3 regions of the Halomonas sp. BM-2019 genome follow, and region 3 is predicted to be linked to each of the others. Evidence: predicted binding sites of a transcription regulator. Region 3 holds the regulator's gene; each other region holds the start of a gene.
What was found. The regulator sigma-54, encoded in region 3, starts transcription at its own class of promoters, with help from an activator protein. The targets are predictions, from matches to a motif close to TGGCACNNNNNTTGCTNT.
Positions count from the first base shown of each region.

Region 1 (4,469 bases), 1.6 Mb from region 3:
CCTGGAGAGCCACCTGATGGCCGACGGCCCGCGCCTGCGGCTCTCCGACCGGGAACTGCTGCCCTATCGCCTGACCCTGGTATTGCGCCGCCCCGGCAGCGAGTCGGCGCTGTGGGAGGAGAGCCTGCAGGGCGCCCTGGACGCCTCGGCGCTCTAGCCTCCCCCCGAGCCCTCCTACCCCTTGAGCAGCCGGTCCAGCTGCCGATAGCCCACTGCCTCGATCAGCTGCTCCCGCGCCGGCCTCGGCGCGCCCGCCAGGTCGGCCAGGGTCAGCGCCACCCGCAGCACCCGGTGATAGGCCCGCGCCGAAAGCTTGAGCCGCTCCAGCACATCCGCCAGCCAGGCCCGGTCGGCGGCGCCGATGGCGCAGGCCGCCTCCAGCTCGCGTCCGGCCAGGTGGGCATTGAGCGCACCCCGGGCCCGCTGCCGCTCGCGGGCCGCCATCACCCGTTCACGCACCGCCGCCGAGGACTCCCCGGTCGTCGCCGCGGTGAGCTGTTCCGGCGGCAGCGCCGGAACCTCCACCTGCAGGTCGATGCGGTCGAGCAGCGGCCCCGAGAGACGGGCCTGGTAGCGCTGGATCTGGGCCGCGGTGCAGTGGCAGGCCTGCCGCGGATCGCCCAGGTGGCCGCAGGGGCAAGGGTTCATGGCCGCCACCAGCATGAAGCGGGCCGGGTAGCGGCGTTCATGACTGGCCCGGGCGATATGGATTTGCCCAGACTCCATGGGCTCGCGCATCACCTCCAGCACGTGGCGGGAGTATTCCGGCAGCTCGTCGAGGAACAGCACCCCGTGGTGGGCCAGTGAGATCTCGCCGGGACGCGGCTTCGAGCCGCCCCCCACCAGGGCAGCGGCGCTGGCGGTATGGTGGGGTGCACGGAAGGGGCGCCGGCCCCACTGGGCGGCCAGCGGCAGGCCGCTCACCGAGCGCACCGCTGCCACCTCCAGGGCCTCCGCCTCGGTGAGCGGTGGCAGGATGCCGGGCAGGCGGCTGGCCAGCATGGTCTTGCCGGTACCGGGCGGTCCGGCCAGCAGCAGGTTGTGTGAACCGGCGGCCGCCACCTCCAGGGCGCGGCGCGCCTGGTGCTGGCCACGCACCTCGGCGAGATCCGGTAGCGGCTGCGTCGCCTCGGGCGGGCGCGACAGGCGATGGGGGGCGATGGGGGCCTGCCCCAGCAGGTGGCCGACCACCTCGAGCAGGTGGTCGGCAGGCAATACCTCAAGGTCGCCGGCCAGGGCGGCCTCATCGGCGTTGGCCCGGGGCACAACCAGCCGGCGCCCGGCCCGGCGGGTGGCCAGGGCCAGGGGCAGCACCCCGTGAACCGGGCGCAGCCGGCCATCCAGGGCCAGCTCGCCGACGCTCTCGATGCCCGCCATGGCCTGCGGGGGCAGCTGCCCCGAGGCGAGCAGCAGCCCCAGGGCGATGGGCAGATCGAAGCGCCCACCCTCCTTGGGCAGGTCGGCGGGCGCCAGGTTGAGGGTGATGCGCCGCAGCGGGTAGTCGAAGCCGGCGTTGACCAGGGCGCTGCGCACCCGCTCGCGGCTCTCCTTCACCGCCGCCTCGGGTAGCCCCACCAGGGTCATCCCCGGCAGGCCATTGGCCAGATGGACCTCGACCTGCACTTCGGGGGCCTCGAGACCGAGGCCCGCGCGAGTATGGACGATTGCCAGCGTCATGGGCGTTCCCTCGCCTGGAGTCTTGCCCTCAGGCTAGTCCAGCGGTTGCCGGCCTGCCCGGCAGGCTCAGCGACCGGCCCCCTCCTCGGGTGCCTTGCTGTCGCCGGTCGCCTCCGGAGCGGCCGCCGGCGGCTGCGCCGCTTCGGTGCGCGCCTCCAGCAGCGCCTCCAACGCCGCCACCTGCGCCTCCAGCGCTTCCACTCGGGCCCGGGTACGCTGGAGGACATCCATCAGGATGTCGAAGTCCTCTCGGGACACCAGCTCCAGGCGGTCGAAGGCCCCGCGAACCACCTGCTGAATCCCCTTCTGCACCTCCTCCGGTGCCTGGGAAGCGCCCTGCAGGCGCTCGCCGATCTGCTGGGCCAGTCGGCTGATACGGTCATGGCTCACCATGGGTCTCTCCTGAACGTATGGAATCCTGCTGACAGGATACGCATGCCCGGTCACGAACGCATGCCCCCGCCACTGCGCCAGGATGGCGCGCCTGCACCACCGCCGAGCACCAGCGCGGTGCAGCCCCGCTCTCCCCCTGACTACAACCGCCGCCGACGCGAGGCCGCTCCCTGCCCAACCTGTTGTTTTATCGAGACGCAAGCGCAAAATGGCACGCTTCGCGCTAAATGCGGAGCATGCGGCCGCCGAGCCGATAGCCAACGCAACCGGGGAGACAAGGGATGAAACTCATCACCGCCATCATCAAGCCATTCAAGCTCGACGACGTCCGCGAGGCGCTGGCCGACAACGGCGTTCAGGGCATCACCGTCACCGAGGTCAAGGGCTTCGGCCGCCAGAAGGGCCACACCGAGCTCTACCGGGGCGCTGAGTACGTGGTCGACTTCCTGCCCAAGGTCAAGATCGAGGTGGCCGTGGACGACTCCCGCCTGGAGAGCGTGCTCGACGCCATCTGCAGCGCCGCCAACAGCGGCAAGATCGGCGACGGCAAGGTCTTCGTCACGCCGCTGGAAGACGTGATCCGCATCCGCACCAGCGAGCGCGGTGCCGAAGCCGTCTGACCGCCCGTCCCTGACCCGCTCCTGGAGAGACCGTCATGAGTGAACTGACCGAGTTGAGCTACGCGCTCGATACCTTCTATTTCCTGATCTGCGGCGTGCTGGTGATGTGGATGGCCGCCGGCTTCTCGATGCTCGAGGCCGGGCTGGTACGCTCCAAGAACACCGCCGAGATCCTCACCAAGAACATCGCGCTGTTCGCCATCGCCTGTACCATGTACCTGCTGGTGGGCTACTACATCATGTACTCCAGCGCCGAGGGCGGCTTCCTGCCCAACCTGGGCTTCCTGCTGGGCGGCGAGAACAGCGTCGACGCGGTGCTGGCCGGCGGCGACGATGCCCCCTACTACTCCATGCGCGCCGACTACTTCTTCCAGGTGGTGTTCGTGGCCACCGCCATGTCCATCGTCTCCGGGGCCGTGGCCGAACGCATGAAGCTGTGGGCCTTCCTGGCCTTCGCCGTGGTGATGACCGGCTTCATCTACCCGGTCTCCGGCTACTGGACCTGGGGTGAGGGCTGGCTCGACGCCGCCGGCTTCTCCGACTTCGCCGGCTCCGGCATCGTGCACATGGCGGGTGCCGCCGCGGCCCTGGCCGGCGTGCTGGTCCTCGGCCCGCGCAAGGGCAAGTACGGCAAGGACGGCAGCATCTACGCCATCCCCGGGGCCAACATGCCCCTGGCCACCCTGGGCACCTTCATCCTGTGGATGGGCTGGTTCGGCTTCAACGGCGGCTCGGAGCTCAAGGTCTCCGACGTGGAGTCCGCCAACAATGTCGCCCAGGTGCTGGTCAACACCAATGCCGCGGCCGCCGGTGGCGTGCTCGCCGCGCTGATCCTGGCCAAGCTGTGGTTCCGCAAGGCCGACCTGACCATGGCCCTGAACGGCGCCCTGGCCGGTCTGGTGGCCATCACCGCCGAGCCCCTGGCGCCCTCCGCCCTGGGTGCCACCCTGATCGGTGCCGTGGGCGGCGCCATCGTGGTCGCCGCCATCGTGGCCCTGGACAAGCTGAAGATCGACGACCCGGTCGGCGCCATCTCGGTGCACGGCGTGGTGGGCATCTGGGGCCTGCTGGCCGTGCCGCTGACCAACGCCGACGCCACCTTCGGCGCCCAGCTCCTCGGCCTGGTGGCCATCTTCGCCTGGGTCTTCGGCGCCAGCCTGGTCGTCTGGCTGATCATCAAGGCCGCCATGGGTGTCCGCGTCAGCGAGGAGGAGGAGTACGAGGGGGTCGACCTGGCGGAGTGCGGTATGGAGGCCTACCCCGAGTTCACCACCACCAAGGTTCGCGGTGGCGGTGGCGGCTCCGGCCGCAGCCAGCGCGGCGAGCTCGGCCAGGGCGCCCACCTGGCGCCCGGCACCGAGTAACAGCACCGGCAGGGCATCGACCCTCGTCCAGGCCCCCTCGCGGGGGCCTTTTTTCTTAGTGGGCAACGCGGTGTATGCTAGGGGACGATCCGGCCTACGCGGGTGGTACGACCACCGCACCGAACACACAAGGAGCCCGACCATGAAACTGGTGACCGCCATCATCAAGCCTTTCAAGCTCGACGACGTGAGGGAGTCCCTCTCCGAGATCGGTGTCCAGGGCATCACCGTCACCGAGGTGAAGGGGTTCGGCCGCCAGAAGGGCCATACCGAGCTCTATCGCGGCGCCGAGTATGTGGTCGACTTCCTGCCCAAGGTGAAGCTGGAAGTGGCCGTGGATGACGAGATGGCCGAGAAGGTGATCGATGCCATCACCAGCGTGGCCAATACCGGCAAGATCGGCGACGGCAAGATC
Region 1 covers NZ_CP071922.1:108,300-112,768, forward strand. The annotation lists gene J5F18_RS00565 (hypothetical protein) at 1-157, shown strand, start outside; gene J5F18_RS00570 (YifB family Mg chelatase-like AAA ATPase) at 175-1,677, opposite strand; gene J5F18_RS00575 (accessory factor UbiK family protein) at 1,744-2,070, opposite strand; gene J5F18_RS00580 (P-II family nitrogen regulator) at 2,352-2,690, shown strand; gene J5F18_RS00585 (ammonium transporter) at 2,726-4,054, shown strand; gene glnK (P-II family nitrogen regulator) at 4,197-4,469, shown strand, end outside.
Region 1: a site for sigma-54 is predicted at 2,280-2,297, ahead of J5F18_RS00580 (P-II family nitrogen regulator). Genes of this name have one in related genera too.

Region 2 (4,469 bases), 1.2 Mb from region 3:
TCTTTGCAGAAGGCTCATGCAAAAGGTTCTTTCAGGAAGCTCTTTCAAAAGGCACTTACACAACATTATTCTTGCAAGAAGCGCGCCAGGCCCCAGGAGCCCGGTTTTCGGGGCTTGCCGGCCATCAACGCGACGCGCACGCACCAAACCAGTGCAAAGTGGAGCGATGCGCACCCAGGCTCGGGCCCTGACGGGGCATCGCCTGCCTTCTTTCGGGTCACCGGGCCGATCCGCGCTCCTCTTGGCGACGCAGGATCGGTTCCTCATCGGGCAGCCGACGGGCGGGTTCTGCACTACGACGGAGCGGCGAGGGCACCTCGGCGGGCGGGGGCGCCGGCTTGACGAGATGGGGCGGCCGTGACTCGCCTTGCGGGGAGCGGCAGGGCCTCGGGCTACCGTCCGGGCACCACGGCCAGGGTGCCCAGCGAGGGGACAGCTAATCGGCGGGACGGTTGACACTGGCCCGGTGCACAAAGATGGTCACCGGCGAGGTACGGTGGCGAACCTCGCCGCTGCCGTCCAGCAACTCGGCCTGCAGCACGTGCTCGCCGGGGTTCATGTTGGCCACCATGAAGGCGGTGGTGTGCATGGCCGTCTGGCTCAGCTGGCCATCCACCAACAGGCGAACCCGGTGATCCTCGCGCAGCTCCGGCTCGATGCCGAGTTCCACCGGCACGTTGCCCGCCGCCCCCACCGGGAAAGCCTGCTCATGGCTCGGCGAGAGGATGCGGAAGCTGTCGTACGGCATGAAGGGCTGGCCCGGCCGGGCGGTCACTGCCGCCGCACCGCTGCCATCGACGCGCGGCACGGCCTCTCCGGTGCGCACTTCGCCGGTGGAGGGCACCACCGTCACCGGCGCCAGCTCCACCTGCTCACCGCCCCGCTCCGGGTTGTCGGTGAACACCACGTTGCCCTGGGCATCGGTGGTGCGATAGATCGTCTGGGCCTGGAGTGTCAGGCTGAACGACAGCCCCACCGCCAGCGCCATCAAGGCCTTGTTCATGGCTACCCCCTGCGTCGCCGCCGCCCCGGCGGCCTGTGGATGGTGTCTGCGACTCCCCCTTGGATAGTGAACAAGAAAAAGGGGTTCCGCCATGGCGGAACCCCTTTCTTGATCAACGCCGCAGCGTCGATGGCAGGCCGGGCCTCGCGGGACCCGGCCGCCGGCACTGAAGGCGCGTCGTCAGCAGCTGTAGTACATGTCGAACTCGACGGGGTGCGTGGTCATGCGAATGCGCTCCACGTCTTCCATCTTGAGCTCGATGTAGGCATCGATCATGTCGTCGGTGAAGACGCCACCCTCGGTCAGGAAGGCGCGATCCGCATCCAGGGCTTCCAGGGCCTGGTCGAGGCTGTTGGCCACGGTGGGCACGGCCTTGCCTTCTTCCGGCGGCAGGTCATAGAGGTTCTTGTCCATGGCGTCGCCGGGGTGGATCTTGTTCTTGATGCCGTCGATGCCAGCCATCAGCATCGCCGCGAAGCACAGGTAGGGGTTGGCGGTCGGGTCGGGGAAACGAGCCTCGACGCGCTTGCCCTTGGGGCTGGCGGTGTAGGGGATGCGGATGGAAGCGGAGCGGTTGCGGGCGCTGTAGGCCAGCATCACCGGCGCCTCGAAGCCCGGCACCAGACGCTTGTAGGAGTTGGTGGAGGCGTTGGTGAAGGCGTTCAGGGCCCGGGCGTGCTTGATGATGCCGCCGATGTAGTAGAGGGCCATCTCGGAGAGGCCTGCGTACTCGTCGCCGGCGAACTGGTTATTGCCATCCTTCCAGAAGGACTGGTGGACGTGCATGCCGGAGCCGTTGTCACCCACCAGCGGCTTGGGCATGAAGGTGGCGGTCTTGCCGTAGGCGTGGGCCACGTTGTGGATCACGTACTTCATTTCCTGAACTTCGTCGGCCTTCTTCACCAGGGTGTTGAACTTGACCCCGATCTCGTTCTGGCCGGCGTTGGCCACCTCGTGGTGGTGCACCTCGACGCTCTGGCCGATGGCCTCCAGGGTGTTGCACATGGCACCGCGGATGTCGTGGAAGCTGTCTACCGGGGGCACCGGGAAGTAGCCGCCCTTGACCCGCGGACGGTGGGCCAGGTTGCCGCCTTCGATGGGGCGATCGGTGGCCCAGGCCCCCTCCTCGGAGGTGATCTTGTACATGGAGCCCTCGATATCGGACTTCCAGTGCACCTCGTCGAAGATGAAGAACTCGGGCTCCGGGCCGAAGAAGGCGGTGTCGCCCAGGCCCGTGGACTGCAGGTAGGCCTCGGCGCGCTTGGCGATGGAGCGCGGGTCACGCTCGTAGCCCTGCATGGTGGCCGGCTCGATAATGTCGCAGCGCAGCACCAGGGTGGAATCCTCGGTGAAGGGGTCGAGGAAGGCGGTGCCATCTTCCGGACGCAGGATCATGTCGGACTCGTTGATGCCCTTCCAGCCGGAGATGGAGGAGCCGTCGAACATCTGGCCGTTCTCGAAAAACTCCTCGTCGACATCCCGGGCCGGGATGGTGACGTGCTGCTCCTTGCCGCGGGTATCGGTGAAGCGCAGGTCGACCCACTTCACGTCGTGTTCTTCAATCAGGGCGAGAGTCTTGGCAGACATGGTGTCCTCCGGGGTTGAACTTGCTCGAAGTGTCGAGGTGTCGCAAAAGGTTTAGCACGTCGCGGGCAATCTGCCCACGACCGCCAGGCCAAGGCCCGACGCCGCCCCACACAATGCACGGCGCATGCCAATAATGCACCCCGATACATCGCAACATAAACAAGTAATTGATATTTAAATATAAACTCGATCACCAACACGCACCAGCCTGAATCACGGGCCGCAGGAGCGCTTCGGCATCCAGTCATCGGATATCGGCAGCGCACACTTGCGGTGCACCTAAGATCCCATGTGCACCAATGGAGGGCGCGCTCCCGTCTAACGCGTGCCGGCTGCGCTCTGGCGATGCCCCACGTCAGCCCAGAAAGTGGAGACAAGCGGAACGCGGGCTCCGAAAATTTCATACCGCCACGCTTTGAGACAATAAAACACCAAGGAGTACACTCTATTACGACAACAACGAGATCCCGGCAGCGAACCCCATGGCCGCCGACCTGCGGATCCACTGGCGCGGTCCCACTATGGAGTTCGCATGGCCACCTTCACCGGCTGCATCCTCATCGACGCCCGCAGTGTCGGCGCCCATCTGCCCCGGCAGCTGGCGGTGGTCGCTCCGCTGTGTCGCCGCAGCCCGCCGGACTTCTCCCTGACGCTGGTGGACGACACCGGCGATACCCGCCTGCCACGCATCGCCCGCCGGTTCGGCGCCCGGCTGATCTCCTTGCCCCAGACGCCACTCGGCCAACGCCTCAACGAGGCCGTCGCCCAGAGCGGAGGCGAGGTCCTGGTGTTCCCTGCTGTTGGCAATGCGGTTACCACCGAGGCGCTGTCACGCCTGGCGGCGCGCATCGTCGCCCATGAGCTGGACGCCAGCGCCCTGCCCACGCTGCACCATGGCCTGCTCCACCGCCTGCTGGCCCGCGTGAGACGACTGCCCAGCGGCGATGGCCTGTGCCTGTCACGCGACTGGTTCGAACGCATCGGCGGCTGCGACCCCGAACTGGACGGCGAGGCGATCGGCGAACTGGTGGAGCGCCTACGCGCCTGCGGCGCCAGGGTCAGTGGCAACACCTACTGACGGCACAGGCCGGTCACGGTGGATAAGCCATAGCGAATGCGTTGACAGGTCGTGACATGCGGGCATTGAGACCGGCTCTGGTCGCCGATAGGGTTGCGGACTTCACTGATAGATCGCCCATGTGCAATAACAAATGACCGAAAGCCAAGCGATGCGACGCAAGAATTTCTGGTCCGGCCTGGGCGTCGCCGCCGTCGCGGTGCTGCTGCTCACCTGGGTCATCCCCACCTGGGGCGGCCGCGGCTTTGCCGTCGGCATGCACCCCCGCACCCTGGCCACCCTCGGTGCCTGGGGCATGCTCGGCTGCGCCCTCGCCCTCAGCCTGCTCAGCGCCATCGCCCTGCTGCGCGCCCGCGAGCCCTTCGTGGTCCGCCCCGACCTCGCCGGCCTGTGGCACCAGGCCTGGCCCTTCGGCTATGTGCTGGCCTTCATCGTGGCCATCGACCGCCTGCCGCTGACCTGGGTCGCCCCGGCGCTGATCGCCGGCCTGCTGCTGATCCTCGGCGAGCGCCGCTGGCATGTGCTGCTGCTCACCGCGGCCATCCCCACCGGCGGCCTCTATGTGCTGACCGTCCACCTGATGCGCATAGGAGTGGTGTGACATGGGATTCGACGCCATCCTCGGCGCCTTCATGGCCGCCCTGCACTACGAGTCCATCGCGGTCATCCTCGGCGGGGTGCTGCTCGGCTATATCGTCGGGGTGATCCCGGGCCTCAACCGCGCGGTGGCCATCGCCATTGCCATCCCGCTGACCTTCTACATGTCCGCCTATGCGGCCATCGCCTTCTTGATCGGCCTCT
Region 2 covers NZ_CP071922.1:579,520-583,988, reverse strand. The annotation lists gene J5F18_RS02970 (DUF4124 domain-containing protein) at 437-1,003, opposite strand; gene glnA (glutamate--ammonia ligase) at 1,184-2,590, opposite strand; gene J5F18_RS02960 (hypothetical protein) at 3,123-3,668, shown strand; gene J5F18_RS02955 (hypothetical protein) at 3,820-4,269, shown strand; gene J5F18_RS02950 (tripartite tricarboxylate transporter permease) at 4,271-4,469, shown strand, end outside.
Region 2: a site for sigma-54 is predicted at 2,703-2,720, ahead of glnA (glutamate--ammonia ligase). Genes of this name have one in related genera too.

Region 3 (4,469 bases):
CGCCAGCTGTTCCGCCAGCTGCTCGGCCAGGTAGACGGAGCGGTGCTGGCCGCCGGTGCAGCCGATGGCCACCGTCAGGTAGCTGCGGTGGCTGGCGAGATAGCGGGGCAGCCAGCGTTCCACCCAGCCCTGGATATCGCGGCGCATCTCGTCGACGGCCGGGTAGCTGGCCAGGAACTCCATCACCGGGGCATCACGCCCGGTGGCGCTGCGCAGGCGCGGATCCCAGTAGGGGTTGGGCAGGCAGCGGGCGTCGAACACCAGATCGGCGTCCAGGGGGACGCCGCGCTTGAAGCCGAAGGACTCGATGGTGAGGGTCAGCCGCCCCGGACGGTGGCGTGCCACCTGGTCACTGATGCGGCGGCGCAGCTCGTGCACCGACAGCCGGGTGGTGTCGATCACCAGCTCCGCCAGGTCGCGGATCTCGGAGAGCGCCTGCTCCTCGGAGTCGATCGCCTCGGCCAGGGTCATCTCGCTGTCGCGGGTGAGGGGGTGGCGGCGCCGTGTCTCCGAGTAGCGCTCGAGCAGGACCCGCGGCTCGGCGGTGAGGTAGATCACCTGGCAGGCGATGCCGCGGTCGCGAAGGGCCTGCAGCAGGTGGGGAAAGCGCTTGAGGGCCTGGGGGAGGTTGCGCGCGTCGATGCTCACGGCGATGGAGGAGTGCGGCGACTCGGCGCCCTTGAGCTCGTCCACCAGCGGGCCCAGCAGCATCGCCGGGAGGTTGTCGATGGCGTAGTGGCCGAGGTCCTCCAGGGCCTGCAGCGCGATCGACTTGCCCGAGCCGGAACGGCCGCTGATGATCACGAGCTGCATGGGGGTCTCCTGGTCGGGGGGCTGGCCGGGCGGCCCGTCGGGCCGTCAGCCCTGTCGTCGGATCGCCTCGATGAGTCTTTCGTGCAGTTCGCGCTGGCTCTCGCTTCGGCGCAGCACGGTGCGTGTCTCGCCGTCGTTCATCACGCCCGCCACCTGCGCCAGCAGGGCCAGGTGGGCATCGTCGGCCTCTTCGGGAACCAGCAGCACGAACACCAGGTCGACGGGTTCGCCGTCGATGGCGTCGAAGTCCACCGGCTCGGCCAGCTTGAGGAAGCCGGCAATGGGGGCCTTGCAGTGGGGACTCCGGGCATGGGGAATGGCCACCCCGTTGCCGATCCCGGTGCTGCCCAGGCGCTCACGCCCGATCAGCCTGCTGAACACCTCCTGGCTGTCGAGGCTGGGGGTGTTCTGGGCGATAAAGGTGCTGAAGAACTCCAGCACCCGCTTCTTGCTTCCCCCGGGCACACCGAAGAGGGTGCGCTCGGGGGGCAGGATGGTTTCCAGTGTCATGACGGGATCAGCGGGCCCCGGCGCCCTGGGCGCGGGCCTGGGTCTTTTCCTTGTGCTTGACCAGTTGGCGGTCCAGCTTGTCGGCCAGGGCATCGATGGCGGCGTACATGTCGCCATCCTGAGCCTCGGCGTGCAGGTCGGCACCGGCGGCATGCAGGGTGCAGGCGGCGAGTTGACGTTCCTTCTCCACGGACAGGATCACCTGGACGTTGGTGATGTTGTCGTAATGGCGCTCCACGCGAGCCAGTTTCTCGTCCACATAGCCACGCAGGGCGTCGGTCAATTCCACATGATGGCCGGTGATGTTGACTTGCATGACAAGCTCCTTGCTCATTGGTGATGGCTCGATTGTAACCCTTTTTCCCGCCTTGCATACCCCCTCACCGCCGCTGCTGCGGCAGGCCTGATGCGGGTTATCGGAGCCTGTGCAGGTGGCGGCCGGCAGATGACGTGACTGCCGCCTCGGGGCATGCTGGGAGATGGGCTCAGCGCAGCCGCTTGCGCTCGCTGGAGGAGGGGATGCCCATGGCTTCTCGATACTTCGCTACCGTACGACGGGCCACCTGGATGCCGGCCTCCTCGAGCAGGGCCACCAGCTTGCTGTCGGAGAGCGGCTTGCGTGGCGGCTCCTCCTGGATCAGCTTGCGGATGCGCGCGCGGATCGCCGTGCTGGAGTGGGCATCGCCCTCGCCGTTGCCCCCCACCTGGCTGGAGAAGAAGTATTTCAGCTCGAAGACGCCGCGGGGCGTATAGATGAACTTCTGGGTGGTGACTCGCGAGATGGTCGACTCGTGCATCTCCACGGCCTGGGCGATATCGGCCAGGATCAGCGGCTTCATCGCCTCCTCGCCCTGTTCCAGGAAGTCAAGCTGGCGGGCCATGATCTCGCGCCCTACCCGCAGCAGGGTGTCGTTGCGGCTGGAGAGGCTCTTCATCAGCCAGCGGGCCTCCTGCAGGTGGTCCTTGAGGAACTGGTTGTCCTGGCTCTTGTCGGTGCGACGGATCAGGGCGGCATAGTCGGGCTGGATGCGCAGCCGCGGCAGCGCCTCGGGGTTCAGCTCCACCTGCCAGCCGGCGCTGTCGTGGCGAGCCACCAGGTCGGGAATCACGTAGTCGCGTTCGATGCCGGCGTAGGCGCTGCCTGGGCGGGGGTCCAGCGAGCGCACCAGGGTGATCACCGCCTCCAGGGCGTCGTCGTCGAGCCCCAGCCGGCGCTTGAGCAGGCGACGATCGTCGCCGGCCAGGGCCTCGAGAAACTGGCGCACCAGCCGACGCGCCTGGGGCAGCAGGGGGGTGTCGTCGGGCAGGGCGGCCAGCTGCAGCATCAGGCACTCGCGCAGGTCGCGGGCGAAGACACCGGTGGGCTCGAACTGCTGAAGCCGCAGCAGCACCTGCTCCACTTCGCGGCTGCGCAAGCCGTCGAGCCCCTGGGCGCGGAGGCCTTCGCGGATCTCGTCGACGGGCTGGGCCAGGTAGCCGGCCGGGTCCACCGCATCGATCAGGCTCTCGGCGACCTGGCGCTCGCGAGGGTCCAGGTCCGTCATCGCCAGCTGCCAGACCAGATGGCCCTGGAGGCTCTGTACGCTCGCCTCCCGTTCGAAGTCCGGGCCTTCGCCGCCGGCGGGGGCGCCCAGGTCCTGGTAGGTGTCCGACCAGTCGCTGTCGGTGGTGAGCTCGTCGGGGATCTCGCTGGCCCAGTCATCCTCGGGGGTCTCGCTGACCGCCTGTTCGCCGAAGCCCTCCTCGAGCTCCAGCATGGGGTTGGACTCCAGCGCCTGCTGGATCTCCTGGCGCAGGTCGAGGGTGGAGAGCTGCAGCAGGGCGATGGCCTGCTGGAGCTGGGGCGTCATCGTCAGCTGGGTGCCGACGCGCAGCTGCAGGGAGGCTTTCATGGCCATGGTGACGGAGTCCCTCTCTGACGGGAAAGCCTCACCCTAGCGCGGGTGCGTCGGGCTTGCAAGCGGAGACGAAGCAACATCCATGCCAGGCGCAAGACGCATGCCGCCATCGAATAACGACATGCATATCAGGGGGCTGCGGCCGGAAGGCGGGTCAGAGGCGGAAGTCCTGGCCCAGGTAGACCTCGCGCACGCGCTGGTTGGCGAGGATCGACTCGGCGTTGCCCTCGGCGATGATCTGGCCGTCGCCGACGATGTAGGCGGTGTCGCAGATATCCAGGGTCTCGCGGACGTTGTGGTCGGTGATCAGTACGCCGATGTCGCGGGCCTTGAGCTGCCGGATGATACCCTTGATCTCCCCCACCGAGATGGGGTCGACGCCGGCGAAGGGCTCGTCGAGCAGGATAAAGGCGGGCTCCGTGGCCAGGGCCCGGGCGATCTCCACCCGGCGCCGTTCGCCACCGGAGAGGCTCATGCCGAGGTTGTCGCGGATATGGGTTACGTGGAAGTCCTCGAGTAGCTGCTCGAGGCGCGCCCGGCGCCCCTCCCGGTCGAGGTCCCGGCGGGTCTCGAGGATCGCCATGATGTTGTCGGCCACCGACAGCTTGCGGAAGATCGACGCTTCCTGGGGCAGGTAGCCGATGCCGGACCGGGCGCGCTCGTGCATGGCGGCCCGCGACAGGTCCAGGTCGTCGATGGCCACCTCGCCGGCGTCGGCGCGCACCAGCCCCACGATCATGTAGAAGGAGGTGGTCTTGCCGGCGCCGTTGGGGCCCAGCAGGCCGACGATGCTGCCCTGGCGGATGGCCAGGCTGATGTCCTGCACCACACGGCGGCGCTTGTAGCTCTTGGCCAGGTGGCGGGCATGAAGAGTCTGCATGGGCGGCCTTACTGCTCGGGCTGTAGGGTCATGCGGATGCGCTGGCGTCCCTCGACGCCCTCGGCCTCGCTGCGGGCCTGCACCACGCGGCGATCGAGGAAGTACTCCAGGTAGCCGCCGTCGAAGGTGTCGCCGCCCTGGTGCAGCTCGGCGCGGTCGATCAGCTCGATGCGGCGCTCGGCCACGTGGTAGATGATGGTGCGGCCCCAGCCGCGTACCTTGGGCTCGTCGGGGTCGGGCTGCTGCTCGAGGTAGGCGCGCTCGCCGGTGGCGATGGCTCGGGAGAGCTGGCCCTGGGGGTTGCGCTGGATCTCGACCCGATCGCCGGTCAAGCGCATGCTGCCCTGACGGATATCCACGTCGCCGGT
Region 3 covers NZ_CP071922.1:1,736,384-1,740,852, forward strand. The annotation lists gene rapZ (RNase adapter RapZ) at 1-813, opposite strand, end outside; gene J5F18_RS08740 (PTS sugar transporter subunit IIA) at 859-1,323, opposite strand; gene raiA (ribosome-associated translation inhibitor RaiA) at 1,331-1,639, opposite strand; gene J5F18_RS08750 (RNA polymerase factor sigma-54) at 1,809-3,221, opposite strand; gene lptB (LPS export ABC transporter ATP-binding protein) at 3,376-4,101, opposite strand; partial or broken gene lptA (lipopolysaccharide transport periplasmic protein LptA) at 4,110-4,469, opposite strand, start outside.